DNA from 2 places in the Rhizobium sp. BG4 genome. Region 2 is predicted to be linked to the other one. Evidence: riboswitches for the same ligand, from Rfam matches in the RefSeq annotation. Region 2 holds a riboswitch; the other holds the start of a gene.
The links. A riboswitch is a leader RNA that binds a small molecule or an ion and turns the genes downstream of it on or off. The one in region 2 is predicted to bind FMN.
Positions count from the first base shown of each region.

Region 1: linked by a shared signal. The riboswitch ahead of F2982_RS02070 (DMT family transporter) and the one ahead of F2982_RS21515 (6,7-dimethyl-8-ribityllumazine synthase) in region 2 are both predicted to bind FMN.

Region 1 covers NZ_CP044125.1:371,461-385,826, forward strand. Annotated here, with positions in the region: gene F2982_RS02035 (ABC transporter ATP-binding protein) at 1-81, opposite strand, end outside; gene F2982_RS02040 (ABC transporter permease) at 78-875, opposite strand; gene F2982_RS02045 (class I SAM-dependent methyltransferase) at 1,028-1,633, shown strand; gene F2982_RS02050 (cupin domain-containing protein) at 1,684-2,106, opposite strand; gene F2982_RS02055 (DUF3833 family protein) at 2,186-2,692, shown strand; gene F2982_RS02060 (aldo/keto reductase) at 2,785-3,771, shown strand; gene F2982_RS02065 (esterase-like activity of phytase family protein) at 4,067-6,277, opposite strand; gene F2982_RS02070 (DMT family transporter) at 6,362-7,261, opposite strand; FMN riboswitch at 7,351-7,499, opposite strand; gene F2982_RS02075 (HAMP domain-containing methyl-accepting chemotaxis protein) at 7,605-9,527, opposite strand; gene hupB (DNA-binding protein HupB) at 9,827-10,102, opposite strand; gene lon (endopeptidase La) at 10,308-12,725, opposite strand; gene clpX (ATP-dependent Clp protease ATP-binding subunit ClpX) at 13,131-14,366, opposite strand, start outside.
Region 2 covers NZ_CP044126.1:289,607-303,972, forward strand. Annotated here, with positions in the region: gene F2982_RS21485 (sugar ABC transporter ATP-binding protein) at 1-622, shown strand, start outside; gene F2982_RS21490 (ABC transporter permease) at 646-1,698, shown strand; gene F2982_RS21495 (D-ribose ABC transporter substrate-binding protein) at 1,809-2,756, shown strand; gene F2982_RS21500 (DeoR/GlpR family DNA-binding transcription regulator) at 2,934-3,776, shown strand; gene F2982_RS21505 (FGGY-family carbohydrate kinase) at 3,813-5,327, shown strand; gene F2982_RS21510 (glycerol-3-phosphate dehydrogenase/oxidase) at 5,373-7,118, shown strand; gene F2982_RS21515 (6,7-dimethyl-8-ribityllumazine synthase) at 7,178-7,654, opposite strand; FMN riboswitch at 7,767-7,908, opposite strand; gene F2982_RS21520 (FAD-containing oxidoreductase) at 7,971-9,335, opposite strand; partial or broken gene F2982_RS21525 (DUF4126 domain-containing protein) at 9,332-9,792, opposite strand; gene F2982_RS21530 (NAD(P)/FAD-dependent oxidoreductase) at 9,880-11,112, opposite strand; gene F2982_RS21535 (LysR family transcriptional regulator) at 11,203-12,141, opposite strand; gene F2982_RS21540 (ABC transporter substrate-binding protein) at 12,393-13,604, shown strand; gene F2982_RS21545 (ABC transporter ATP-binding protein) at 13,608-14,366, shown strand, end outside.

The DNA of each region.
Region 1 (14,366 bases), on a different replicon from region 2:
AACGAGATTGACCCTGTTGAGGATCGTCTTGTTGATGCCCTTGGCTCTGGCGAATTTGGTCGCCTCCTCGAGCCTGATCATTCTTTTCTCAACACATGCTTGTAGCCGGTAAACGTCAGCATACCGGCGAAAAGCCAACAGGCGGTGAAGCTGTATAGATACGGCATATCAAGCGAGCCGGGATCATATTCGGAATAGAAGCCCGAGCGAAATCGCATCAGGACATGGCAAAGCGGATTGATGAGCAGCATCTCGCGAAAAGGATGCGGGATCAGGTCCGGCAGGAAGAACACGCCGGCCACCATGAAAAGCGGCCGGTTCACGATGCCGAATATCTGCTCGTAGATTGGAAAGCGCAGAAACATCACGTTGTTGAAGAGCGCGGCGCCCAGGCCGAGCAGGCAGGCGAGCAGGCTTGCCTCCAGGATGGCGGCCCAATCGAGAACCAGCGGCGTCTTCAGGAACAACGAGATCGTGCCCAGGATGACGGCAGCGACCGCCGATGTCGTTCCGAGCTGCAGCAGGAAGCGCGCAAAAACCGGATCGACGGCCGCGACGTTGGGGTAGCTCAGCAACGCCTTGTTGGACTTCACAGCCCCGTTCACGTAGGTGACGACGGCGGAATAGAACTGAAAGCCGATGTAACCGGTGGCGAAAAATAGCGGAAAGCTGGTGCCGAGCGCCGGCTTGTGCGCGATGGCTCCGAAAATGACCGTCAGAAAGATGATATACGCAGCCGGGTCGAGGATCGCCCAGATGTATCCGCCGGGCTTGCTTCCGAAGCGCGTGGCCATCTCGCGAATCAACAATGCGGCGACGACACGAAAATGTGAGCCGACATAGTATCCGAACTGTTGGCCTTGTGCTGGCTGCATTCCTATCCTTCAAGCACTGTCTGGCGCCCGCCACCGGCAGATGCAATGGTTGCCGCGTTCGATATCGCGCCGCCATTGCAACGGCGTGTGCCTGCTTATACTACAACTTGAAGAGTGGCCGCTAGCTACTCAATCAGCGAGACCAGACGACGATGAAAACACGCGAAGAACGGCAGGCGCAGCGCGCGGCGATGCCGCGGACACAGCTTTCGGCTCACCATATGGAGAATGCCAAGCTCCTGCCGGATCGAGGGGAGCTGCTCTACCGCATTCCGAACGGCGGCGTGGGCGTCGAGGTCGGGGTGGCCTTTGGCGAGTATACGGCCGAGATCGTCGAGAAGAATCGCCCTTCGCAGCTCTTCCTTATCGATCCCTGGGGGATGGACCGTTACAGTTCCGGCCTGCATGACGTGCAGACCAAGTTCGAGGCGGAGATTGCTTCCGGACAGGTCACGCTGATGCAGGGCACGTCTCTGGAGAAGCTCAACGAGTTCGAGGACGGGTTTCTCGACTGGGCCTATATCGATACCGACCATTCCTTCGAGCTCACCTGGCAGGAGCTCCTGCTCTGCGACAGGAAGGTGAAGCGGACGGGGCGGATTGCCGGGCATGATTTCTGCACCGGCAATACGGTGAAGCCGATGGTCTATGGCGTGGTCGAGGCCGTCACCAAGTTCTGCAAGGATTATGGCTGGCAGTTCGAGTTCGTGACGGTCGAATCACACGCGCATTTTTCCTACTGCCTGAAGCGGCTCTGACAAAGCTGCGGCGGCCGGCACGGATGCCGGTCGCCTTTCCTGCCGGATGCTCACGCCTGACGCGAAACGCTCCAGCCCTTTCCTGCATACTGATCGTCACTGACATGCTCCATCCAGTCGACCGGAGAGCCGTTCAGCGCTTCCTGGATGGCAATGTGGCTCATTGCCGTGTGGGGCGCCGCACCATGCCAGTGCTTTTCGCCAGGCTCGAACCACACGACGTCGCCGGGGCGGATCTCGCGGATGTCCTGCCCCCAGACCTGCACGAGGCCCTTGCCTGACGTCACGATCAGCGTCTGCCCCAGGGGATGCGTGTGCCAGGCGGTGCGGGCGCCGGGTTCGAAAGTGACGGTGGCGGCGCGGACGCGGGCGGGATCCGGCCCTTCGACGATCGGGTCGAGGCGGACGGTGCCGGTGAAATAGTCGGCGGATGGCCTGGTCGAGGGCCGCGATCCGGCCTGCTTGATGTCCATTGTGATTCTCCTGCGATTGATCCGGTGCGTGCGTGCAAACGTAGGTCAGTGACAGGATGATTTGAAGTGGAGGAAGACCATGCGACGCACCGGTCTCATCATCATCGCCGCGATTCTCGCCATCATCGCCCTGCCGCATCTGGCGAGTGCGCGCGATTTCGCGCTCGAGGATTTCTTTGCCGGGCGCAGCGTGGCGCAGGGAGAGTTCAAGGCGATCAACGGCGTCGACCGCAAGTTTCGCGTGGCGCTGACCGGCCGCTGGAACGGCAGGCAACTGACGCTTCGTGAGGATTTCGTCTATGCCGACGGTCAGCGCGAGCGGAAGACCTGGCGCTTCATCAAGACAGCGCCCGGCCGCTACAGCGGCACCCGCGAGGATGTGGTCGGCCCGGCGGAGGTGACGATCAAGGGCGACGTGGCGCGCTACAGCTATCTCGTCGATATCGCGCCTGGGCCAAAGCAGAATATCGTCCGCTTCCACGATACGATCCGGCGCCAGCCTGATGGGACCCTGCTGAATACCGCCTGGGTCAGCAAATTCGGCTTCCCGGTTGCCACCGTGCGGGTCGTCTTCTCGAAGAAGTGAGGCCCTGCCCTATCTCCCTTGCGGTCGCGCGCTTGCCGCCCTCTGCGGCGGCTGCTAGGTGCGATGCAGTTTCATCACGAGGGAGATTTTCCATGAAAGAGCATAGTTTCGGCCGCATGCCGTTTTCGGTCACCAATGTCGGCTTCGGCGCCTGGCAGATCGGCGGCTCCTGGGGTGACGTCAGCGAGGCCGATGGCCGCGCCGCCCTGAACGCAGCACTCGATGCCGGCATGACCTTCATCGACACCGCCGACGTCTATGGCGACGGCCGCTCGGAAAAGATCGTCGCCGACGTCCTGAAGAGCCGCGGCGGCAAGCGCCCGATGGTCGCCACCAAGGCCGGACGCCGCCTGAACCCGCATGTCGCCGACGGCTACACCAAGGCCAATCTCGAAGGCTTCATCGACCGCAGCCTGAAGAATCTCGAGGTCGAGAGCCTCGACCTCGTGCAGCTGCACTGCCCGCCGACGGAGGTGCTTTACCGCGCGGAGGTCTTCGAAGGCCTGAACGAGCTGCAGAAGGCCGGCAAGATCAAGGGCTACGGCGTCAGCGTCGAGAAGGTCGAGGAAGCGCTGAAGGCGATCGAATTCCCTGGCGTCGAGAGCATCCAGATCATCTACAACATCTTCCGCCAGCGCCCGGATCACCTGTTCTTCCAGGAAGCCCGCCGCAAGAACGTCGCGGTGATCGCCCGCGTGCCGCTCGCCAGCGGCCTGCTCTCCGGCAAGATCACCCGCGACACGAAATTCGCGACCGACGACCACCGCAACTTCAACCGCAACGGCGAAGCCTTCGATGTCGGCGAGACCTTTGCCGGCGTCCCCTTCGAGGTCGGCCTGCAGGCGGTCGAGGAAGTGCGCAAGCTGGTGCCTGCGGGCGCCACGATGGCCGCCTTCGCGCTGCGCTGGATCCTGATGCATGAGGCCGTTACCGTGGTCATCCCGGGCGCCCGCAATGCCGAGCAGGCGAAGGCGAATGCCGAGGCTGCCAGCCTTGCACCGCTTTCTCAGGACGTGATGGCCGCGACGCGCGAGATCTACGAGCGGCTGATTGCGCCGCATGTGCATCATCGCTGGTAGGATTTGCACGGATTGAATGAGAGACGGCCGGGTTATTGCCCGGCCGTTTCTATTTGCGAGGACCTCTCCTCCTCTCCCCTCATTCCTGTGCTTGTCACAGGAAACCAGCCGACGCGCGTCTGCGCGGCGGGAAAGAGACTCTTCTGCCCAAGGACTTGGGCAGGCTGGATTCCTGTGACAAGCACAGGAATGAGGGAGGTGGTTGGAATGGGCGCGTCACATTCCGCCAACGTCCACTGAAACAAAAAGGCCGGGCTTGCGCCCGGCCTTCCTAATCTCATGCTGCCTGAACAGCTCAGTTCGTGCCGACCAGGTTGACCGGGAAGAACAGGGTCTCGCCGGAGGAGTCGCTGACGCCGTCGTTGTCGGTGACGGCGTAGGGCTTGCCGGCGGCGTCGAAGGTGAAGCCTTCGAGCTTGTCGAGGACGTAGCCGTTGGTTGCCGTCTTCAGTTCGTCGAGGAAGTCATGAGCTTCCGCCTTCTTGACGACCGGAAGTTCACCGCCGAGCTTGGCGGGCTTCAGGTCGGAGATGGCGACCTTGTAGAGCTTCTTCAGCTTGGCAGCATCGCCGACGAGGTTGTCGCGCTCGATGATGTAGACGCTGTCGCCATGGGCGGAGATTTCCGAGAGACCGACCCAGCCGTTTTCAGACTTGTCGAGCGGGTAGCGCACAGCGCCCCATTCCTTGCTCTTCGGGTTGTAGGAGACGAGCTTGACAAAGCCCTTCTCGTCGTCCTTCCACTCGCGCTGTACGGCCATCCACAGCGTCGCGTCGTCGCCGGAGCCAACGATCGTCACGCCTTCGAAGCCGTAGCGGATTTCGTTATCCGTCAGTTCCTTCGGCAGCGCGATCTCTTCCTTGATCTCGCCCTTCGGGTTGACGTGGTAGAGAGCGTGGGGCAGCAACTTTTCGCTATTGCCTTCCGAAGCCAGCCAGAACCAGCCCTTGGCGTCGACGGCGATGCCTTCGATGTCGAGCTTCTGGGCAGCGGCGCCATCGCGCTTGACAGTCATGGCATCGGTGATGACGGCAGGCTTCTTGGTGGCGTCGATCGTGTAGATCGTCGGCTGATTGCCGAGAACGCTGTCGGACACGGCAAAGAGCTGGCCGGCCTTTTCAGGAACGGCAGCAAGGCCCGAAAGCGCTGCGAAGCCGATCGGATTGCCGTCCTTCTCTGCCGAGACGATCTGCGGATAGGCCTTTTCGCCTTCGCTGCGCTCATAGATCATGACATGCGAGCGCGGGCCGCCGTCTTCGCCGAGATCGGCTTCGTTGGCCGTGGCGAAGAGATTGCGGCTCGGGATGGCGATCGCGCCTTCCGGCGAAACGCCCGACGGCAGGATCTGGAGCAGTTCCGGATCAGCGCCGGTGTCCTTGAAGACGCCGACGACCGAAGCGCGCTCTGCGAGCAGGAAGAACAGCTGGTCGTCGCCGAACTTGGCAGCTTCAAGACCTTCAGGCTCGACGCCCTTCGAGGACGAGCGTCCCTCGGGATAGTGGCCGAGATGGGCAACGGCGCGCTCGAAGGACGAGCCCGATTCGTAGAGAACCTTGCCGGTCTTGTCGAAGACGGTGAAGCCGCGCGAGCCGCCTTCATAGTCGCCTTCGTTGGCGACGACGAGACGGTTGTCGTCCAGCCACTTCACGGCGTCGGGCTCGCGAAGAACGCCCTTGGCTTCGCCGGTGAACTTCAGCTGGCCGTCCTTCTTGGTGTCGATGCCGGAGAGATCGGTGCTGCCGGCGGTGAAATGCGTCTTCACCGTACCGGTCTTGCCGTCGATGATGACGATCTCGTTGTTTTCCTGCAGCGTCAGGGCGATCTCGTCCTGGCCGTTGAAGGAGACGAATTCGGGCTCCGGATCTTCAGGCGCGATGCCGGCGAGACCCGTCAGCGTGACGTGCTTGATGGTGCCGCAATCGACAGTGCCGTTCTTGACCTGGAAGAGCACGAGATCGCCAGCCGGCATCTGCGGGATCTTGCCGTCGTTGATGTCTTCGTCACGCTCGTTCTCGATGGCGATCGTGCCGAGCGTCTTGTCCTTGTTGAGAGCGATCGAATCCGGCTGGCCGCCGAGATCGCAGGTGTTCTCGATCTTCTTGGTGGCAACGTCGACGATGGCCAGGCGGCCCGACGGCTTGACCTTGCTTTCGCTGGTGTTGACGGCGACGAGCGCCTTGCCCGAGGTCGAGGTGACCGACGTCGGCTCACCGTCCATCATCAGTGCGCCCAAGGCCTTCGGGGCCTTGGCGTCGGTGATGTCGACGAAGCCGATCGCGCCGAGCGGGCTGTCGCTGTAGATCAGCGTGTTGCCGTCGTCGGTTGCGGTGATGATTTCTGCAGAGGTCGTCGAAAGCTTGTCCTTGCCTTCAGGCAGGTTCGAAGCGACTGGAAAAGATGCGATGCGATTGAAAACAGGCTCGGCAACTGCCGGAAAGGCAACAGAAGCCAGGAGCACGGCAGCGAGCGCTGCCTTGCGCGATGAAATAGTCATGAAATCCCCCATGCGTCGAAAAATCGAAACATGGGGGTTTTGAGGGAAGCGGATGACAGGCAGATGACAACGGGCGCAATTTTGCACCGCTTTGCATCAGGCCGCATTTTTCTCCCGGCGCATCTCGTTGCGCATGATGAAGAGCGACGCCATCAGGATCAGTGCGGCGCCGAGCCAGAGATAGCCCGCCGGCGCATAGCCGAAGAACAGCCATCCGGCGAGAACATTGAGCGGCAGCTTCAGGTCGTCGAAGGGCTGGACATAGGCGGCGTCGGCGACGGTGTAGGCCAGCGTCAGCAGATATTGCGCAAAGACGGTCAGCAGACCGGCGAAGACGAAGAGCGCCAGGGTCATGCCCTGCGGCACCTCGAAACCGGCCACACCCGCGAGCACGCCGTTGATCGGCGTCAGCAGCACCAGCAGCCAGACGGTGATGGTCTCCGGCTTCTCGATGCCGGTCAGGCTCTTGGTGATTAGCGACGACGCGCCCCAGAAGAGCGCCGAGATAATCGGAAGGAGTGCCGCCCAGGTGAAGGCGTCCGACCATGGCTGCAGGATGATCATCGCCCCGGCAAAGCCGACCGCCGTCGCCGCCCAGCGTGCCGGGCCGACGCGCTCGCCGAGAAACAGGCGGGCGCCGAGGATGATGAAGAAGGGCGAGGTCATGACCAGCGCGATCGCCTGCCAGATCGGCACCGAGGCCAGACCGGACACCCAGGCTTCGACCCCGAGGGCTGCGAGCGCCACGCGAACGATATGGCGCCAGGGGTAAGAGGTGCGCATTGCCGAGAAGCCGGCGCGGCGCAGGAAGGGAAGCGAGAAGAGGAGCGCGAAGGCATATTGCCAGAAGGCGGCGGAAGCGGCTGCGAAGCCGAGCTTCATCGTCAGCCATTGGGTGACGACATTGAGAACGGAAAAGGCAATGCCCGCCAGCACCATGAAGGCGGCACCGGCCACCGCACGCGACGAGGAAAAAGCAAGGGAAGTCTGATTCATGTCTTTCATCCAGAAAGGGACCAACACAAATCAGGACGCATGATCGCAGGACGGCAGCCGGACAGACCCCTGCCCCGCTCACAGCTTGCGATCATTCTCTTTCATCCGGACTATACCGTCGGCTCCGGAATTGCACCGGATCTGCTGACCCCCGGCCTCTGACGGCCGAAGCGCTCGCGGGCTTGGGCCGAGACCCTTTACCGCCGGTGGGGACTTTCACCCCGCCCTGAGAACCGCCGATCCGTAGATCAAAGGCCTGCGCTCCGCAAGGCCAGGGAAATGCGAAAAGGGTCCGGCTTTCGCCGAACCCTTCGAAGTCATGCTCTTCTACCGGTAGCCGGTCTCAGAACTCGGACCATTCCTGCTTCACCGCGGCATTGCCGTGGGTGGCATAGGCGGGAGCCGGTGCCGCACTGCGCTGCGGGCGGGCCATGGCGGCTGCGGTCTGGCGCAAGGCGGATGCATTGGTCTCCGTGCGGCTGCCGCCGAGCTGGAACTGGCCGATCAGCTGGTTCATGCGATCGGCTTCGGCGGCGAGCGTGGCGCTGGCGGCATTGGTCTCTTCGACCATCGCAGCATTCTGCTGGGTCACCTGATCCATCTGGTTGACGGCGCTGTTGACTTCGGAAAGGCCGGTCGACTGTTCGCGCGACGACGTGGCGATGGCGTCCATGTGCTGGTTGATGGTGACGACCAGCTGTTCGATGGTCTTCAGCGCCTCACCGGTTTCGCGCACCAGCTTGACGCCGCCTTCGACTTCAACCGACGAGTTGCGGATCAGGTCCTTGATCTGCTTTGCGGCCTGGGCGGAACGCTGTGCCAGTTCACGGACTTCCTGGGCAACGACGGCAAAGCCCTTGCCGGCTTCACCGGCACGCGCCGCCTCAACACCGGCGTTCAGCGCCAGCAGGTTGGTCTGGAAGGCAATCTCGTCGATGACGCCGATGATGCTGGAGATCTGGTTCGACGACTGCTCGATCCGCTCCATCGCATCGACGGCATTGGCAACAACCGTGCCGGAAGCCGTGGCGCTGCGGTTTGCCTGGATCGCCACCTGGCGGGCCTCGTCGGCGCGCTTGGAGGAGTTCGAGACGTTGACGGTGATCTGATCAAGAGCGGCTGCCGTCTCCTCGAGCGAAGCGGCCTGCTGTTCGGTGCGCTTGGAGAGATCCTCGGCGCCCTGACTGATCTCGCGCGTACCCCCGGTGATCGAGACCGCCGACTGGGCGACGGCGCGGAGCGTGCCGCCGAGCTGCGAGATCGCACCGTTCAGGTCGTGGCGGAGCGCCTCGAAATCAGGGGCGAAGGCATCGTTGAGCTGGAAGTCGAGCTCGCCGGCTGCGAGGCGGCGCAGACCACCGGCCAGACCGGCCGTTGCCTGCTCGAGGCGCTGCTGGGCGGCAGCTTCTGCTTCGGAAGCAAGGCGAGCCCTGTCGGCCTCGGTCTTGGCGCGGGTCATCTCGGCATCGGCCTGCAGGCGCTGATTGTCGATCGCGGCAAGACGGAAGATCTCGACGGCATTGGCCATCTGGCCGATTTCGTCCTCCCTGCCCTTCCCCGGAATTTCCGACGCGGTGTCGCCGGCGGCCAGACCACGCATCGACTTGGTGATGCGGACGATGGGGCTCGCGATGCCCGAAATGCCGAAATAGATCGCGGCGAAGACGATCAGAGCGCTGAGGCCGAGAACGGCGGAGATCAGCGTCAGGGTCGTGGAATACTGGCTGCGGCTTTCGGCGAGACCGGCAGCAGCTGCGTCCTCGTTGAAGGCGACGAGCTTGTCGACATTGTCAGCCAGGATATCGGCGACCGGGCCGAGGTTTGCGTCGAAGGCATTGATCGCGTCCTGCTGCTTGCCGGCCTTCGCCAGCGCGATCATCTTCTGGCCCTCTTCGATATATTTCTGCGAGGAGCTGTCCATCTCCTGATAGATGCCGCGCTCGACATCGGTATCGACGAGGTCCTGATAGGCGAGGACCGTCTTGCGGAGCTTGGCTTCGCGCTCGCCGATCTTCTTTTCCAGCGCCGCCTCGTCGCCCGAGGTGCGGCCCATCGCCAGGTCGCCGTAGGAGCCGCGCAGCGAATAGCGGGCAAGCTGGATATCCTTGGCCTTGGAAATGCCGGGATGCATGCTGGTCGCGAACAACTCGTTGTTCTTGTTGGAATCGCGCAGGCCGGTGACGGCGATATAGCCGGTGGCTCCGAACATTATGGTGAGAACGGCGAAAATACTGATCATTGCCGTCTTAATATCAGGACGCTTCATCGAAAGACCTCATGAAAAACACGCCGCTACCGGCGCCAAAAATCAAGCAACAGAAAAAGGGAAAGCGGCGTCATGCCGACCGGATACGATCGGAGAGCAATGAAGGACGACCGTTGGGGGCGGATCGTATGGATCAATATTTAATCGAATGTGAACGATGCACGGCAGCTATTGCCAGAGAACTGCGCGCTTCTGCGCGGTGAAGCAAAGCCCTGAAATGCGAAAAGGGTCCGGCTTTCGCCGAACCCTTCGAAACTTTACCTGCCGGTCTCGTTATCCGGCGGCCAAGTTAAACCGGATTAGCCGTTGACGGCATCCTTCAGGCCCTTGCCGGGCGTGAACTTCGGCACGTTGCGAGCCGGAATATCGACTTCAGCGCCGGTGGACGGGTTACGGCCCTTGGTAGCTGCGCGATGAGAAACGGTGAAGCTGCCGAAACCGGCGAGGCGTACGTCGCCCTTCTTCTTCAGTTCGCCCTGGACAACGTCGAAAACAGCGTCGACAGCAGAAGCGGCATCAGCCTTGGTGAGGCCAGCCTTTTCAGCAACTGCGGACACGAGTTCATTCTTGTTCATGTTTCCACCCCTTTCAATGGTTTGAAACGACTCAAATCTGTAAGCCAGGCACAGAATAGGTTTCATCAGGCCCGCCGCAACCCAAAAGCCCTGCAAATCAAGGAAAAGCAAGCACCTCCGGCAGGTTTTCACAAAAAAGGCTGGCGATTTACGCCAGCCTTTTTCAGGATTTGCAGCAATTTGACATAAATGCGGCGGATATCGCTCAGTGAGCGATGCCGGCACCCGTGTCATCAAGGCCTTCGACCGTTGCGATGACCGGCGTTTCAACCGTTCCATCCCATTCGATCGGCTCCGGTCTGCGGATCAGAGCATGCTTGATCACCTCGCCCATGCGGGATACCGGGATGATCTCCATGTTGTTCTTCACGTTATCCGGAATCTCCGCCAGATCCTTGGCGTTCTCTTCCGGGATCAGCACCTTCTTGATGCCGCCGCGAAGCGCTGCAAGCAGCTTTTCCTTCAGACCACCGATCGGCAGGACGCGGCCGCGCAGGGTGATTTCACCCGTCATCGCCACGTTCTTGTCGACCGGAATACCAGTCATGATCGAGACGATCGCGGTTGCCATGGCCACACCAGCAGACGGACCATCCTTCGGCGTTGCGCCTTCCGGCACGTGGACGTGGATGTCGGACTTGTCGAAGCGCGGAGGCTCGATACCGAAATCGACGGCGCGCGAGCGAACGTAGGATGCAGCAGCCGAGATCGACTCCTTCATCACGTCCTTCAGGTTACCGGTGACCGTCATGCGGCCCTTGCCCGGCATCATCACGCCTTCGATCGTCAGCAGCTCGCCGCCGACTTCCGTCCATGCGAGACCGGTGACAACGCCGACCTGATCTTCGCGCTCGGCTTCGCCGTGGCGGAAGCGCGGAACGCCCAGGTAGGTGTCGATGTTCTCGGCCGTGACATGAACCGACTTGGTCTTGCCCTTGATGATCTCGGTGACCGCCTTGCGGGCGAGCTTCATCAGCTCGCGCTCGAAGGAACGGACACCTGCTTCGCGAGTGTACTGCTGGCTGATCGCCATCAGGGCATCGTCGCTGACCGAGAACTCGTTCGGCTGCAGCGCATGTTCCTTGATGGCCTTCGGCAGCAGGTGCCGCTTGGCGATCTCGCGCTTTTCATCTTCGGTGTATCCGGCGATACGGATGACTTCCATGCGGTCCATCAGCGGAGCCGGAATGTTCAGCGTATTCGCCGTCGTGATGAACATGACGTCGGACAGGTCGTATTCGACTTCCAGGTAGTGGTCCATGAAGGTCGAGTTCTGCGCCGGGTCCAGCACTTCGAGCAGAGCCGAAGACGGATCGCCGCGGAAGTCCTGGCCCATCTTGTCGATTTCGTCGAGCAGGAAGAGCGGGTTGGACTTCTTCGCCTTCTTCATCGACTGGATGACCTTGCCGGGCATCGAGCCGATATAGGTACGGCGGTGACCGCGGATTTCAGCTTCGTCACGAACGCCGCCGAGAGCCATGCGGACATACTCACGGCCGGTCGCCTTGGCGATCGACTGGGCGAGCGAGGTCTTGCCGACGCCCGGAGGGCCGACGAGGCACAGGATCGGGCCTTTGATCTTGGTCGAACGGGCCTGGACGGCCAGATACTCGACGATGCGTTCCTTGACCTTCTCCAGACCGAAGTGATCGGCCTCGAGGATCTTCTCGGCATTGTTGAGATCGCTCTTGATCTTGGACTTCTTGCCCCACGGAATACCGAGCAGCCAGTCCAGATAGTTGCGCACAACGGTGGCCTCAGCCGACATCGGGCTCATCTGGCGCAGCTTCTTCAGCTCCGCATCGGCCTTTTCACGGGCTTCCTTGGACAGCTTCGTCTTGGAGATGCGCTCTTCCAGTTCGGCCATCTCGTCGCGGCCTTCCTCGCCGTCGCCGAGCTCCTTCTGGATCGCCTTCATCTGCTCATTCAGGTAGTATTCGCGCTGGGTCTTCTCCATCTGGCGCTTGACGCGCGAGCGGATGCGCTTTTCGACCTGCAGAACAGAGATCTCGCCTTCCATGAAGCCGAGCGCCTTTTCGAGACGAGCCTTGACGCTGGTGGTTTCCAGCATTTCCTGCTTCTCGGTGATCTTGATCGACAGATGCGATGCGACCGTATCGGCGAGCTTCGAGTAGTCGTCGATCTGGCTGGCAGCGCCGACAACTTCCGGAGAGATCTTCTTGTTGAGCTTCACGTAGCTCTCGAATTCCGAGACGACGGAGCGCGACAGCGCTTCCAGCTCGACCGGATCGTCATGCGGCTCTTCGAGCACATGGCCGAGGGCTTCGTAGAAATCTTCACGGCTGGTGTAGGCGTCGATCTCGGCGCGGGCGCGGCCTTCGACCAGGACCTTCACGGTGCCGTCGGGCAGCTTCAGCAGCTGCAGGACGTTGGCCACGGTGCCGACATTGTGGATCGCGGACGGATCCGGATCGTCATCGCTGGCGTTGATCTGGGTAACGAGCATGATCTGCTTGTCGGAACCCATGACTTCTTCAAGCGCACGGATCGACTTTTCGCGGCCGACGAACAGCGGCACGATCATGTGAGGGAAGACTACGATGTCGCGCAGGGGCAAAACAGGATAGGCAACACTGCTCGCTACAGACGTTTTCTTCGTCATTTCTTATTCCTTTCCGTCGTCCCGTTTCCGGGCTCTCTGGCGCGGCCGCTTGGGACCCGGCCGGCACTCTCACTTGCCTATACAAGTGGAGGTTCTTCTTACGCTTTTCAAGCCACGCTAACGCCCGCGCTCCCTGCTTGTGACAGACTTATTACAATGGAACGCCAACACTATGACGCGCGTAACTGTAGTGGCGCTTACCAATTCCGGACCGGCTAAAACACAAGGCCGGAAAACACGCTACGGAATCATTCCATCATTGCCAAGGACGCGGCTTTCCGCAACGTCAGGAACAGCGTTTTCAAGCTTCTTCTGCAACAATTAACAGGCCCGGTCCCGGTTCTCAAAATAGAAAGGGGCCTGCCGACGGCAAGCCCCTAAATCTAACCATGCTGTCTACGACTATCAGGCAGAGGCGTTGGCCTTCTCATCCTGACGGTCAGCGTAGATGTAGAGCGGACGGGCAGAGCCGCGGGCAACCTCTTCCGAGATGACCACTTCGCGAACACCTTCCAGCGCCGGCAGTTCGAACATCGTGTCGAGCAGGATCTTTTCCATGATCGAGCGAAGGCCGCGGGCGCCGGTCTTGCGGACAATCGCCTTGCGGGCGATTTCGCGAAGAGCGTCCTCGTGGAAGGTCAGTTCCACGTCTTCCATCTCGAACAGGCGCTGATACTGCTTGCTGAGCGCGTTCTTCGGCTCGGACAGGATCTGGATCAGTGCGTCCTCGTCAAGATCTTCCAGCGTCGCCAGAACCGGCAGACGGCCGATGAATTCCGGGATGAGGCCGAACTTGACCAGATCTTCCGGCTCAAGCTCGCGCAGGACTTCGCCGACGCGACGGTCATCAGGAGCCTTGACGGTCGCGCCGAAGCCGATCGAAGTCTTCTCGCCACGGGCGGAGATGATCTTGTCGAGGCCTGCGAAAGCGCCGCCGCAGATGAACAGGATGTTCGTCGTGTCGACCTGCAGGAACTCCTGCTGCGGATGCTTGCGGCCGCCCTGCGGCGGTACCGAGGCAACCGTGCCCTCCATGATCTTCAGCAGTGCCTGCTGCACGCCCTCGCCCGACACGTCGCGGGTGATGGACGGGTTGTCGGACTTGCGGGAGATCTTGTCCACTTCGTCGATATAGACGATGCCGCGCTGGGCGCGCTCGACATTGTAGTCGGCAGCCTGCAGCAGCTTCAGGATGATGTTTTCAACGTCTTCACCGACATAGCCGGCTTCCGTCAGCGTCGTCGCATCGGCCATCGTGAAGGGAACGTCGATGATGCGGGCGAGCGTCTGGGCAAGATAGGTCTTGCCGCAGCCGGTCGGGCCGACCAGCATGATGTTCGACTTCGCCAGCTCGATTTCGCCGTTCTTGGTCGCATGCGCGAGGCGCTTGTAATGGTTGTGAACGGCAACCGACAGGATCTTCTTCGCCTGGCGCTGGCCGATGACGTATTCGTCGAGAACCTTGATGATGTCCTGGGGCGTGGGAACGCCGTCACGGGACTTGACCATCGAGGACTTGTTCTCTTCGCGAATGATGTCCATGCACAGTTCGACGCATTCATCGCAGATGAAAACCGTCGGTCCGGCAATCAGCTTCCGGACTTCGTGCTGGCTCTTTCCGCAGAAGGAGCAGTACAGGGT
Region 2 (14,366 bases):
GCGCACCGAGCTTCTGGAATGCGTCGCCGGACGGCTGCGCTCCAGCGGCGGCCGCGTTCTGCTCGAAGGGCAGGATGTCGGCGCCCTCAGCATTGCCGGGCGCATCGAAAGCGGCCTCGTCCTCGTTCCCGAAGACCGCCAGCGCGACGGCCTAGTGCAGACCATGACCGTCGGCTCCAATCTGTCGCTTGCCAGCATTGGCGCCTTCACCAAGGGCCTTTTCACATCCGGCCGCCGCGAGCGCGATCTCGTCACCGAGTCGATCCGACGCGTACACGTCAAGACCGACGGCGGCGAGGCGGCAATCGGCTCGCTCTCCGGCGGTAACCAGCAGAAGGTCGTCATCGGCAAGATGCTGGCGACGGAACCCAAGGTCATCCTGCTCGACGAACCGAGCCGCGGCATCGATATCGGCGCCAAGGCCGAAGTCTTCAAGCTGCTCGCCGAGCGCGCCAAGCAGGGCCTCGCGGTCATCTACTCGACGTCGGAAGTCAACGAGTGCCTGAGCATCGCGCATCGCATCATCGTCATGCACCGCGGCCGCATTTCGGCAGAGTTCGGCTCTGACGTCACCAAGGAAAAGATCATGGCCGCCTCCGGCGAGTCCATGGTCGCGCACTAGCCCGGAATTATGGAGCACTGATTATGTCAGTCACAAACGTCACCGAGAAGAAGTCAGTTTCGAACGGGCAGAAGCGGAACACCAATATCGTGCGCCTGATCCTGGAAGGACGCGCGTTCTTCGCGCTGATCGTCATCATCGCGGTCTTCTCCTTCCTGTCGCCCTACTATTTCAGCCTCAACAACTTCCTGATCATGGCCTCGCATGTGGCTATCTTCGGGATCCTGGCGATCGGCATGCTGCTGGTCATCCTGAACGGCGGCATCGACCTTTCGGTCGGCTCGACGCTCGGCCTTGCAGGCTGTATCGCCGGCTTCCTGATGCAGGGCGTCACACTCAGCTATTTCGGCGTCATTCTCTATCCGCCGGTCTGGGCCGTCGTGGTGCTGACCTGCGCGCTCGGCGCGGTGGTCGGCGCGGTCAACGGCGTGCTTGTCGCCTATCTCAAGGTGCCTGCCTTCGTCGCCTCGCTCGGTGTCCTCTATGTCGCCCGCGGCATCGCCCTCCTCATGACCAACGGCCTGACCTACAACAATCTCGGCGGCCGTCCCGAACTCGGCAATACCGGCTTCGACTGGCTCGGCTTCAACCGCCTTGGCGGTGTGCCGATCGGCGTCATCGTTCTTGCGGTCCTCGCCATCGTCTGCGGCATTGTGCTCAGCCGCACCGCCTTCGGCCGCTGGCTCTATGCATCGGGCGGCAACGAGCGCGCTGCCGACCTTTCGGGTGTTCCGGTCAAGCGCGTCAAGATCATCGTCTATGTGCTCTCGGGCGTCTGCGCCGCGATCGCCGGCCTGGTGCTGTCCTCGCAGTTGACCTCCGCCGGTCCGACGGCGGGCACCACCTACGAACTGACGGCGATCGCAGCCGTCGTCATCGGTGGCGCGGCACTGACGGGCGGACGCGGCACGGTGCGCGGCACCATGCTCGGCGCCTTCGTCATTGGCTTCCTGTCGGATGGCCTCGTGATCATCGGCGTCTCCGCCTACTGGCAGACCGTCTTTACCGGTGCGGTGATCGTTCTCGCCGTCCTGATGAACAGCATCCAATACGGCCGCCGGGTCAAATCGTCCTAACGGCTGAAACCGAACTTATCCACGACGGCAGGCCTCTGGCGCAAAGGCCGATTGGGGAAAGCACCGCCGGATCATCGGCACCAACTGAGCTCACTAATGGGAGAGAGACTATGTTTAAGAAAGGCATGCGCATTCTTCTGGCCGCCGCGGCTGTCGCACCGATCCTCGTCAGCAGCGCCTGGGCAGCAGGCCAGATGACGATCATCGTCAACGACCCGTCCAACCCCTACTGGCTGACGGAAGGCAACGTTGCCAAGGCAACCGCTGAAAAGCTCGGCTACACGGCTTCCGTCAGCGCCCACAAGGGTGACACCAACACCGAGAGCAACCTGATCGACACGGCTATCACCAACAAGTCGGTCGCGATCATTCTCGACCCGGCAAACGCTGACGGCTCCGTCGGCGCGGTGAAGAAGGCCGTTGCCGCCGGCATCCCGGTCATCCTTGTCAACGCTGAAATCAACCAAGAAGGCCTGGCGAAGGCGCAGCTCGTTTCCAACAACGCCCAGGGTGCCGCCCTTGGTGCGCAGCAGTGGGTCGAAGCTGTCGGCGACAAGGGCAACTATGCCGAACTCTTCGGCGCCCCCTCCGACAACAATGCCGCAACGCGCTCGAACGGCTATGAAACCGTGCTGTCGCAGTACCCGGACCTGAAGAAGGTTGCCAAGGAAGTTGCCGATTGGGACCGCACCAAGGGTCACAACAAGATGCAGTCCATGCTGCAGGCAAATCCTGACATTGTCGGCGTCATCTCCGGCAACGACGAAATGGCCCTCGGCGCCATCGCAGCGCTGAAGGAAGCCGGCAAGCTCGCCAACATCAAGGTCGGTGGCTTCGACGGTTCGCCGGATGCTGTTGCCGCGATCAAGGCAGGCGAACTGCAATACACCGTCCTCCAGCCGGTTGCGATCTTCTCCGAAGAAGCCGTCAAGCAGGCCGACAACGTCATCAAGAACGGCAGCACCGGCGCCAAGAGCGAAAAGCAGCTCTTCGATTGCCTGCTGATCACCAAGGACAATGTCGATAAGTACACCGGTCCGTTCGTTCTCGAGCCGTAATCGGTCGGGCGCCCGCAAGGGCGCTCTCCAAGCCGGGCGGCATCCACCCGCCCGGCTCCCCGCATGCCTGAAACGGTTGCCCGCGGGATAAGCCGCCCGTTCCGTTTCGCCATTTTGCCTTGGCACGGCAATCACTGTACGAAGCTGGTATCCAGAATTCAGCGACAGGGGTGACCCGTGACACAGAAGACCAGCCAGGGCGAAGATCTGTTGGAGCAGCTTACGAGCGACAGCCGGCAGACGCGCCAGATCGCGCGCCGCCGCATGATCGCAGAGGCCGTGATGAGTGAAGGCTCGATGCGGATTGAAGACCTGACCGACCGTTTCGGCATCAGCCTGATGACGGCGCATCGCGATGTCGATGAGCTCGTCAGCCGCGGGCTGTTTCGCAAGACGCGCGGCATCGTGACGGCCGCCGCCACCAATCTCATCGAATCCAGCGACGTCTATCGCTCCAACCGCCAGGCGAGCGAAAAGAAGCTGATCGCCGAGGCAGCAATGCAATTCGTCGAGCCCGGCCAGGCGATCTTCTTCGACGATTCCACCACCGTCCTGCAGATGGCAACGCATCTGCCGTCCAGGGTTCCCGTCACCGCGATCACCAATTCGCTGACGCTGATGAATGCGCTGACCGGCATGCACGACGTGACGCTGCTGGCGCTGGGCGGGCAATATTACAACTGGTGCAACGCCTTCATGGGCCGCATGACGATCAGCGAAATCAAAGGCTTGCGCGCGGACGTTGCCTTCATTTCGATGTCGGCGATCAGTGACGGCACCGTGCTGCACCAGTCGCCGGAGACCGTCGATACCAAGCGCGCCATGTTCGACTGTTCCGTCAAACGCATCCTGCTTGCCGATCACACCAAGTTCGAACGGCGGGCACTTCACAGTTTCGCAGCACTGGACGAGTTCGATGTCGTCATTGTCGACGACAAGACCAATCCCGTGCATATCGACCGCATGCGGTCCAAGGATATCAACGTGGTGGTTGCCCGGGGTGCCCAGGGGCGCTCGTAAGGTGGCTTGCCCGTTGCACAAACGAGGTAAGGGCGAATGCCGAGTCTGCTCGGGATCGATAGTGGCCTGACGGTCACCAAGGCCGTCATTTTCGACATCGACGGCACGCCGCTCGCAGTCAGCAGGCGCCGCGTCACCCAGTTCATGCCGAAGGCGCGCCATATCGAGCGCGATATGGAGGAGCTCTGGACGGCGACCGCCGATGCCATCCGCGAGGCGATCGCGCTGAGCGGCCGGCCGGCGAACGACATCCAGGCGATTTCCGCCACGGCGCATGGCGATGGCATCTATCTCCTCGATCACGACCAGAAGCCGCTCGGCCGCGCCATCCTCTCGCTCGACAGCCGGGCAGGAGAGATCGTCGATCGGTGGGAAGGCGAGCTGGCGGATGCCTCGATAGAGCTGACCGGCCAGATTCCGCATGTCTCGGCACCCTCGGCACTGCTCGCCTGGATTCGTGAAAACGAGCAGGAGCGGTTTCAGCAGATCGGCCACTTCATCAGCTGCAAGGACTGGCTGCGCTTCTGCCTCACCGAGATCATCGGCACCGACCGTACCGAGGCCAGCACCTCCTTCACCAATGTGCGCACGCAGGATTATAGCCAGGACGCGCTGAAGCTCTTCGGTCTCGAAGCGCTCGTTCACGCCCTGCCGCCGGCCTCCCGCTCCGACCAGATCGTCGGGCGGGTAACACGCGAGGCGGCGCTACGGACCGGCCTTGCCGAATGCACGCCGGTCGTCGCCGGATTGCATGATGTCACCGCCTCGGCGCTAGGCGCTGGGGGATACGGGCAGGGCGTCGTCGCCGTCATCGCCGGGACCTATTCGATCAACGAGACGCTGTCTTCCGAGCCGCGCGTCGACAGGCGGTGGTTCTGCCGCAACGGCATTGCGCCCGGCATCTGGAACAGCATGTCGATCTCGCCGGCCTCGACCGCGAATTACGACTGGTTTCTCGATACGCTCTGCGCCGGCGAGCGGGCACAGGGCGGCGCGATCCACGCGCTGCTGGCGCCGGAAATCGACGCGGCCTTCGAGCGCCCGTCGACCGCGCTCTTCCACCCCTATCTCTTCGGTTCGCCCTATGGCGCCGCAGCCAGCGCGAGCTTCTTCGGTCTTGGCGGCTGGCACGATCGCGGCGACATGCTGCGCGCCGTCCTCGAAGGTATCGCCTTCAATCACCGTATCCATGTCGATGCGCTGCGCGATGGTTTTTCCTTCGATCGGGCGCGGCTCGCAGGCGGCGTGTCGCGCAATCCGACCGTGGTGCAGATGTTTGCCGACGTGCTCGGCATGCCCGTGACTGTGACCGAGACCGATGAGGCAGCGGCCTGGGGTGCGGCGCTTTGCGCCGGATCGGGCGCCGGAATCTATGCCGATCCGCAAGCCGATCCCCGTGACATAGCAAGCATCGCCAGGACCTGCGAACCGGATGCGGTACGCAGCGCCGATTACGAGAAGCGCTACCAGGTATTCCGCGAAATCGCCGAGGCGATGACGCCGCTCTGGCCGAAGATTGCCGGCCTCGCACCCGCCAACTTGGCAAACTGACAAGACGAATGCCGGCGCTCCCAACCGGCGATTTAGGATACGACCATGACAGCCGACATGCAGCAGCGCTTCTCGCACCTAGGAGAGGGCGATATCGACGTCCTGATCATCGGGGCGGGTATCAATGGCGCCGGACTTTTCCGCGATCTCTCGGCGCAGGGCATCAACTGCCTGATCATCGACAAGGGCGATTTCGGATCCGGCACCAGCGCCGCGCCCTCGCGCCTTATCCACGGCGGCCTGAAATATCTCGAGACAGGCGAATTCGGCCTCGTGGCGCAATCGACGCTGGAGCGCAATCTCCTTCTCAAGAACGCGCCGCATTGCGTCGAGCCGCTGCCGACCTTCATCCCGGTCTTCTCCTGGACGCGCGGCATCTGGGCGGCCTTGCGGACGCTGTTCGGCTCGAAGACGGCGCCGCGCAGCCGCGGGGCCGTGCTGATCAAGATCGGCCTCGGCCTTTACGATTTCTTCGGCTCGCGCGACCGTGTCATGCCCAAGCACCGGCTGATCCTCAAGAGGCAGGCGCGCAAGGAAATGCCGCATGTCACACCGGCGATCGTCGCGGGCGGCATCTATTACGACGCCAAGATCAGCCGCCCGGAGCGGCTTGTCTATGAACTGGTCAAGGATGGCTGCGATGCCAATCCGAAGAGCCTGGCCGCCAATTTCGCGATACTGGATTCCGTCGAGGAGGGCCGGCTGACATTCCGGCAGGCTGACGGGTCGAGCTTCGCCGTGAAGCCGAAGCTTGTGGTCAATGCGGCTGGCCCCTGGATCGATCACGTCAATACCGCGCTCGGGGCGCCGTCACACCTGATCGGCGGCACCAAGGGCTCGCATATCCTGCTCGATCAACCCGAACTGGTACGCAGCCTGAACGGCCACATGATCTATTTCGAGGCCGACGACGGCCGCATCTGCCTCGTCTACAGCTATCTCGGTCTGGCGCTGGTCGGCTCGACCGATATCCCGGCCGATGACCCTGACAATGTCCTCTGCGAGGAGCCGGAGACGGATTATTTCCTCGAAAGCGTCCGCTCGCTGCTGCCGACGCTGCGCTTCGACCGCGACCAGATCGTTTACAGCTATAGCGGCATCCGCCCGCTGCCCGCCTCCGATGCGACGGCACCGGGCCTGATCAGCCGCGATCATTCCGCGCCGGTGAAGGAGCCGGAAGGCAACCGCCCGTTCCCGATCGTCTCGCTGGTCGGCGGCAAGTGGACGACGTTCCGCGGCTTTGCCGAAGAAGTCGCCGATACCGTTCTCTCCCGGCTGCAGCGCGACCGCCGGGAATCGACGCGCTATCTGGCGATCGGCGGCGGCAAGGGCTTTCCTGCCGATGGTGAGAAGCGCGGACACTGGATCAAGGATTTGGCCGCGAAGGGCGGCGTGACGATCGAACGCGCCGACGAATTGCTGAGCCGCTACGGCACGACGGCTGCGCCGATCCTCACATTCGCTTCGGTTCAGTCTGACGACACGAGACTGACCGGCGCGCCGCGCCACAGCTTCAGGGAGATCGACTGGATCGCCAGAAGCGAGCTTGTCGTCCACCTCGCCGATATCGTGCTTCGCCGCACGACGCTGGCGATCGAGGGGCGGCTGACGATCGAGGGGCTGAGAGAAATCGCCGGTATTGCCGCCGCAGCTCTCGGCTGGGATGCGGCGCGGACGGAAAGCGAGATCGCCGACGTCACCGGTCAATTGAGCCGCTTCCACGGCCAGACGCTGACGAGCACCGCGCCGGCTGCCGGCCGCGAGAAAACCCCGCGCCCGGCTTCAGGCTGACTTTGCTCAAGAGCCAACGCGCCGGTGCCATTTCCGGCGCGCTAGCTTGTTTCATGCGATCAGAGAGCTGTGACCGCCAGGTTGCTGCGTGCCTCGAGGATTGCCCGGCAGGCATTGGCAGCCTCCTGGCCCTTGATCACGAAGTGGTTCATGAAGAACTCGATATGGGCTTCGCTTTCCTGGAAGTGATGCGGCGTCAGAACTGCGGAGAGAACCGGGATGCTGGTGTCCAGCTGGACACGCATCAGGCCGTCGAGAACGGTGCCCGCGACGAAATCGTGCCTATAGATGCCGCCATCGACGACGAAGGCGCAGCCGAGGACTGCGGCATATTTGCCGGTGCGGGCGAGCGTCTGCGCGTGAAGCGGGATTTCAAGGGCGCCGGGAACGTCGAAAATCTCGACATCGGCGGCGTTGCCGCCTTGCGCCTGCCACGTCGAAACGAAGGAATTCACACACTGGTCGACGATACCGGCATGCCAGCGGGCACGCACGACGGCGATCTTGATGCGCTGGGGTTTGGTTGCGATAGTCATGTCTCTGCCTTTCAAGGGTGCCATTTCTGGCGGTTGCGTCGAGCCGCGAAGCGGCCCAATTCTCCCTTGGGCGAACAGCACTGCACACCTCTCGCGCGGAAAGGTGCTGCCTGCATGCTCTCTTCCATCCGGACTATACCGTCGGCTCCGGCCTCTCACCGGATCTGCTGACCTTCCATTTGCGGAAGCGCTCGCGGGCTCCGGGTTTCCCCGATACCGCCGGTGGGGAATTTCACCCCGCCCTGAGAACAGCGCGAGATAAATCCAAATCTGGCATGGATGCAAGTCCGGAAACGGCGTCAGATGACCTGTTTGGTCAAACAGGCTTGAGATCGCCGATGATGGTCGGAATGAGCTCCGACACGGTCGGATGGATCGGCACCGACCATTGCAGGACCGGGAAGGTGGTTCCGGCATTCATGGCGTCGATGATCCCGTGAATCGCCTCGTCGCCCTCGATGCCGAGGAAGGCGGCACCCAGGATTTCCTGCGTCTCCGCATCGGCGACGATCTTCATGAAGCCCTTGGTCTCGCCCCGCTCATTGGCGCGTCCCACGCGGCTCATCGGCCGTTTCGAGACGGCGATCTTGCGGCCGGAAGCACGCGCCTGCTTCTCCGTCATCCCGGCCCGGCCAAGCGGCGGGTCGATATAGAGTGCATAGGCCGGAATGCGGCTCGACACCTTGCGGTCGCCGCCATCAAGCAGATTGGCGGCTGCGATCTCGAAGTCGTTATAGGACGTATGCGTGAAGGCGCCGTGGCCGTTGCAGTCGCCGAGCGCATAGATGCCCTCGACATTGGTCATCAGCCGCTCATCGACAGTGATGAAGCCGCGTTTGTCGGTCGCGACACCTGCCTTGTCGAGACCGAGATCACCGGTATTCGGCGTGCGGCCGGTGGCGACGAGCACATGGCTTGCCTTGATATCCGGCTTGCCGGAAATCGAGACGGTGATGCCGTCACCCGCCTTGGCGAAAGCGATGTTCTCCGCTCCGGTATGAACGGCGATGCCTTCGGAAGCGATGATCTCCTCGATCGCATCGGAGACATCCTCGTCCTCGCGCGAGGCGAGTTTCGGGCCGCGCTCGATGACCGTCACCTCGGCCCCGAAGCGGCGATACATCTGTGCGAATTCGAGGCCGATATAGCTGCCGCCGATCACCACGAGATGGCGGGGCAGGGTATCGAGCTGGATGATCGAGGTGCTTGTCAGATAGTCGACATCGGCGAGGCCCGGAAAATCCGGAATGGTCGGCCGGGCGCCGACATTCAGGAAGATCTGCGGCGCAGTCAGCACCTCGCCATTGACCTCGACGGTCCTGGCGCCGGTGAATGTCGCGTGGCCATAGATCACCTCCATGCTCTTCATGCCGGAGAACCAGCCGGTCAGCCCGTTGCGGGCGTTCATCGTCACGGTTTCGGCGCGCTTGCGCACCACCTTCATGTCGATCCCGATCGGACCCGAAATCTTGACGCCATAGTCGCCGCCGGTGCGCGCCACATGTGCGGCGCGGGCGCTGGCAACCAGCGTCTTCGTCGGCATGCAGCCCGCATTGACGCAGGTGCCGCCGAGATATTTGCGCTCGATCAGCGCCACTTTCATGCCCTTCTCGGCCATGCGGGCAGCGAGGAAGGGGCCGGCCTGACCGGCCCCGATGAAGATGGCGTCGTAGGTCTTCATGCGACGGCCGATACGATGAGGACGGCGCCGACGATGGCGACTGCGTCTTCGATGAGGGCCGCCGGTGTATCCCTGCCGAAAATGGCCGCGAGCTTGCCGCGGGCAGCAGCACCGCCCAGCGTGCCCACGACCGCGCCGACCACACCGGCAATCAGGCCGCCGACGAGCGAACCGCCGGAGGCGCCGATCGTGGCGCCGGTCAGCGCCCCATGATGAGGCGGGCGCCGAACTGCATCGGCACCTTGCGGCTCGGCGTCGTCGGCAGCTGGTCGGTGATCAGCTCGACGGCGGCGAGCACCGTGAATATCCACGGCGTCCACTTGTAGCCCATGAAGGCAAGCGGGGTCTGCGATACGTCGAACCAGCCGAGAGCCGCGCCCCAGGCAACGGCGGCGGGTGCAGTCATGGCCCGAAGGCCGGCAATGATCCCAATCAAAAATGCAAGAAATAGAAGCATGCGAGGGTCCCCTTCCTCTGCGACTGCCGAAACGGCAAAGCCAGCGTGGCACAAAGCTCTACCGGTTGCAATTGGGGGTGGACGGCTCTACCGGCCGAGTGCCTGCAGCGCCTCTTCGGCGGCGCGAAGCCCGCTTTGATAGGCGCCGTGGGCCGTCGAAAAATCCGTCTGGTGCGTTGCTTCGCCGGCAAAAAATACCCTGCCGTCATAGGGCTTTGCCAGCTCGAGGCGGGCATCGGCCTGGCCGGGCAGGGCGTGGCTATAGCCGCCGCGGATCGAGGGCGTATTCGCCCATTCCGAAGCTGCGAGCGGGCGCAGCTCGTTGCGGATACCGGAGCCGAAGATCGCAGCCAGTTCATCCATCGCATGCGGGAAGGCACCGTCCGGATCGGTTGCGACGGCGCGTGCTCCGGCTCCGCCGAGAAAGACCTCGATGACGGGTTTGCCGAAGGGGCGGATATAATAGGTGCCCGTCTTCGGATCGCGCGGATTGCCGAGGACATGGCTCTCGGCTTCGAAGCTGTTGCCGCCGGTTATTTCGAAATAGAGCTTCTCGTTATTGCCGAGCGGCAGTTTTCCTGCTGCCTCGCGCCACGGATCGAGCGGCGAAGGCATCCGAATAAAGCCGTCCGCAAGCACATTGGTGGATACTGCGACGATGACCGCCTTCGGCCTCACGGCGCCCTGCGCTGTCTGCAGCGTGACACGGCTTCCATCGAGCGCAATCGACTGTACCGGTGTGCCGACATGCAGCTCCACCGACGCCGGCATGGTCGAGGCGACAAGCGCGCCGTAGCCGGTCTCGACCCGCCAGTTATACTCCGTCGAGGCCTCGTCATAGGCGGCATAGTCTTTAGTGGAAATCCGCTCCAGCTCGTCGCCGCTGATATAGCCGCTCAGCGCCTGCAGATAGGCGAGCCAGGGTTCGCCGGGCTCCACCGCGTCGATGGCGCAATCGCTTGGCGGCGGCGCATCGGCGACACGCTCGCTCCAGCGGGCAAAAGCGGCGCGGGCAGCCTCACGCTCGGCCTGCGGAAAGCCGAAGTCGCGATCCTGCCGGTGCCAGGCGCTCGGCTTGCGATCGACTGAAATCCCGGCTTCCTCGGCAATCCGCGTCCAGGGATTGCGGTCGCCGGAATGCAGCCAGCCGCAGCCGAGATCGAGCGCTGCAACAGGCGTCTGCAACGTCCAGGCACGGCCGCCGATGCGGGGCAGGGCTTCGAAGACGGAAACCGAGAGGCCGCTTGCCACAAGCCTTCTTGCTGCGCCGACGCCCGCGGCGCCCGCTCCGATGATGGCAATATCCGGTTCTGAATTCATGGGGCAAATAGACTCGAACGATGTCGCATCATGCGCCTTCTGTCAGGCAGCAGGCAAGCCGCCTGACGGCCTCGCCGGTACGCCAAACTATCAGCCGCTCTTGCGCCCGGCCTGCACGGCAAAGGGCGGAATGAATCGGGCATCCGGCCAGATGACGGCTTCGCGCAGGAAATCGATGACGGCGCGCACGCGCGGCGCCTGCTTCAGGTCCTGATGGCAGGTGATCCAGTAGCTGCGGGTCAGATCCACCTCCTCGGGCAGCACGCGCTCAAGCTCCGGATAGCGGCTGGCGAAGAAATAGGGCAGCACGCACAGCCCCAGCCCGTTACGCGTCGCCGTCAGCTGCGCGAAAATGCTGGAGCTCTGAAATTGCGGCCGGATGCGTGGATGGACATCGCCAAGATAATCCAGGCCCGGGGCAAAGATCATCTCCTCGATATAGCTGATGAACGGATGCGACAGCAGATCCTCGCGGCTGAAGACCGGGGCGCTGGCGGCGAGATAATCCCGCGATCCATAGACCTGCAGATGATAGTCGGTCAGCTTCTCGGCATAGTAGGGGCCGCCCTTCGGTTCATCGAGCACGACGCTGATATCTGCCTCCTTGCGCGACAGCGACATGATCTGCTGGATCGTGACAAGCTCGAGCGACAGATGCGGATGCCGCTCCGCAAACTGCGGCAGCACGGTCGCAAAAAAGAAATTGGCGAAGCCCTCCGGCGCGCTGAGGCGCACGACACCGCGCTGCGCCATCGCGCCAGTGGCGAGGTCGGCGCGCAGCCGCTCCGTCTCCTGCTCCATCTTTTCGGCGGTCTCGACGAACCGGTTGCCCATCGCCGTCAGCACATAGCCGCGCGGATTGCGCTCGAAGAGCTTCACCTTCAGCGCAAATTCCAGCCGGTCGATCCGCCGCGACACCGTCGCGTGACTGGTCCGCAACTGCCGCGCCGCCGTCGACAGCTGCCCGGTTCTGGCCACCGCTAGAAAAAACTGCAGGTCGTCCCAAGTAAACTGCGAGGAATTGGTCATTGGGCTCCGTGTCGGTCTTAGCCTTTGGTCTAATGCCGGTTGCTGCGGCGTGCCGCCGCGAGGCCGGATTCAGTGCTTTTGGTACGGTTCTGTGCAAAAATGAACAGATACTGTTTGGAATTATTTGTAAACGCTTGGTTGCCTCATCGGAAAAATTCCGTGATCGTGGGCGTTGAGTGGCTGTCTTGAGGAGGACGGCTCGTCAAATTTGAACAGACTCGCAATCTGCCAATCTCTGGGAGGAGAGACATATGCGAAAGAGCTTCATTGCATCCGTTGCATTTCTTCTGGCAAGCAGCACGGCCGTCTTCGCGCAGAGCGCGACGGTTTCCGACGGCAAGGTCAAGATCGGCATCCTGAACGATCAGTCCGGCGTCTATGCGGACTTCGGCGGCAAATCGTCGGTCGAGGCCGCCAAGATGGCGGTCGAGGATTTCGGCGGCAAGGTTCTCGACATGCCGATCGAGATCGTCGATGCCGACCACCAGAACAAGCCCGACGTCGCATCGAACATTGCCCGCCAGTGGTACGACACCGAGCAGGTGGATGCGATCATGGAGCTGACGACATCCTCGGTGGCGCTCGCCGTGCAGGCCGTCGCCAAGGAAAAGAAGAAGATCGATATCGTCACCGGTGCTGCGACCACCGACCTCACCGGCAAGGCCTGCAGCCCCTACGGTTTTCATTGGGCCTATGACACGCATGCTCTCGCAGTCGGCACCGGCGGTGCGCTCGTCAAGCAGGGCGGCGACAGCTGGTTCTTCCTGACGGCCGACTATGCCTTCGGCTATTCGCTGGAGCAGCAGACCGGCGATTTCGTCAAGGCGAATGGCGGCACGATCGTCGGTTCGGTGCGCCACCCGCTTTCGAGCCAGGATTTCTCGTCCTTCCTGCTGCAGGCGCAGTCTTCGGGCGCCAAGGTCATCGGCCTTGCCAATGCCGGCCTCGATACCGCAAACGCCATCAAACAGGCGGCCGAGTTCGGCATCGTCCAGGGCGGCCAGCGCCTTGCGGCTCTGCTCTTCACCCTCGCCGAAGTCCACGGCCTTGGCCTCGAAGCAGCGCAGGGCCTGACGCTGACCGAAGGCTATTACTGGAACCTCGACGACAAGAGCCGCGAATTCGGCAAGAAGTTCTTCGACCGCACCGGCAAGATGCCGAACATGATCCATACCGGCACCTATTCGGCCGTGCTGCAATATCTGAAGGCCGTGCAGAAGGCCGGCACCGACGAGACGGAAGCGGTCGCCAAGCAGCTGCATGAAATGCCCGTTGACGACGTCTTCGGCCGCGGCGGCACAGTCGGCGCCAACGGCCGCATGATCCACGACATGTATCTCCTGCAGGTCAAGAAGCCTGACGAGAGCAAGGAGCCGTGGGACTACTTCAACGTGCTCGCCACCATTCCCGGCAAGGAAGCCTATATCGATCCCGCCAAGAGCGGCTGTGATCTGGTGAAGTGATCCATGGCGGTTTCCGCACCAGTGACTGACACGAAGCCGCGGGTGGTTCTTTCCGCCCGCGGCCTGAGACGGGATTTCGGCGGCTTCACTGCGGTGAAGAATGTCGATCTCGATATCCATGATGCCAGCGTCCATGCGCTGATCGGCCCGAACGGGGCGGGCAAGACGACCGTCTTCAACCTGCTCACCAAGTTCCTGCAGCCGACGGCGGGTACGATCACGCTGATGGGCACCGATATCACCAAGACGCCGCCCGACCGGGTGGCGCGCATGGGGCTCGTGCGGTCCTTCCAGATTTCAGCGGTCTTTCCGCATCTTTCCGTGCTCGACAATGTGCGGGTCGCGCTGCAGCGGCCGAACAATCTGTCGACGCAGTTCTGGCGGCCGCTCTCGGCCCTCGATCAGCTGACCGGACGGGCCGAGCAGCTCTTGGCGAGCGTCGGCCTCTCCAAGGAGCGCGATGCGATCGCCGCCGATCTTTCCTATGGCCGCAAGCGCGTGCTGGAGATCGCCACGACGCTGGCGCTCGATCCCAAGGTGCTGCTGCTCGACGAGCCGATGGCCGGCATGGGGCAGGAGGATGTCAGCGTCGTTTCCGCCATCATCCGCGACGTCGCCCGCGATCGCGCCGTGCTGATGGTCGAGCACAATCTCTCCGTGGTCGCCAATATCTGCCAGCACGTCACCGTGCTGCAGCGGGGCGAGATCCTGGCCGAGGGCGATTACGCAACGGTCAGCCAGGATCCGCGTGTGCGCCAGGCC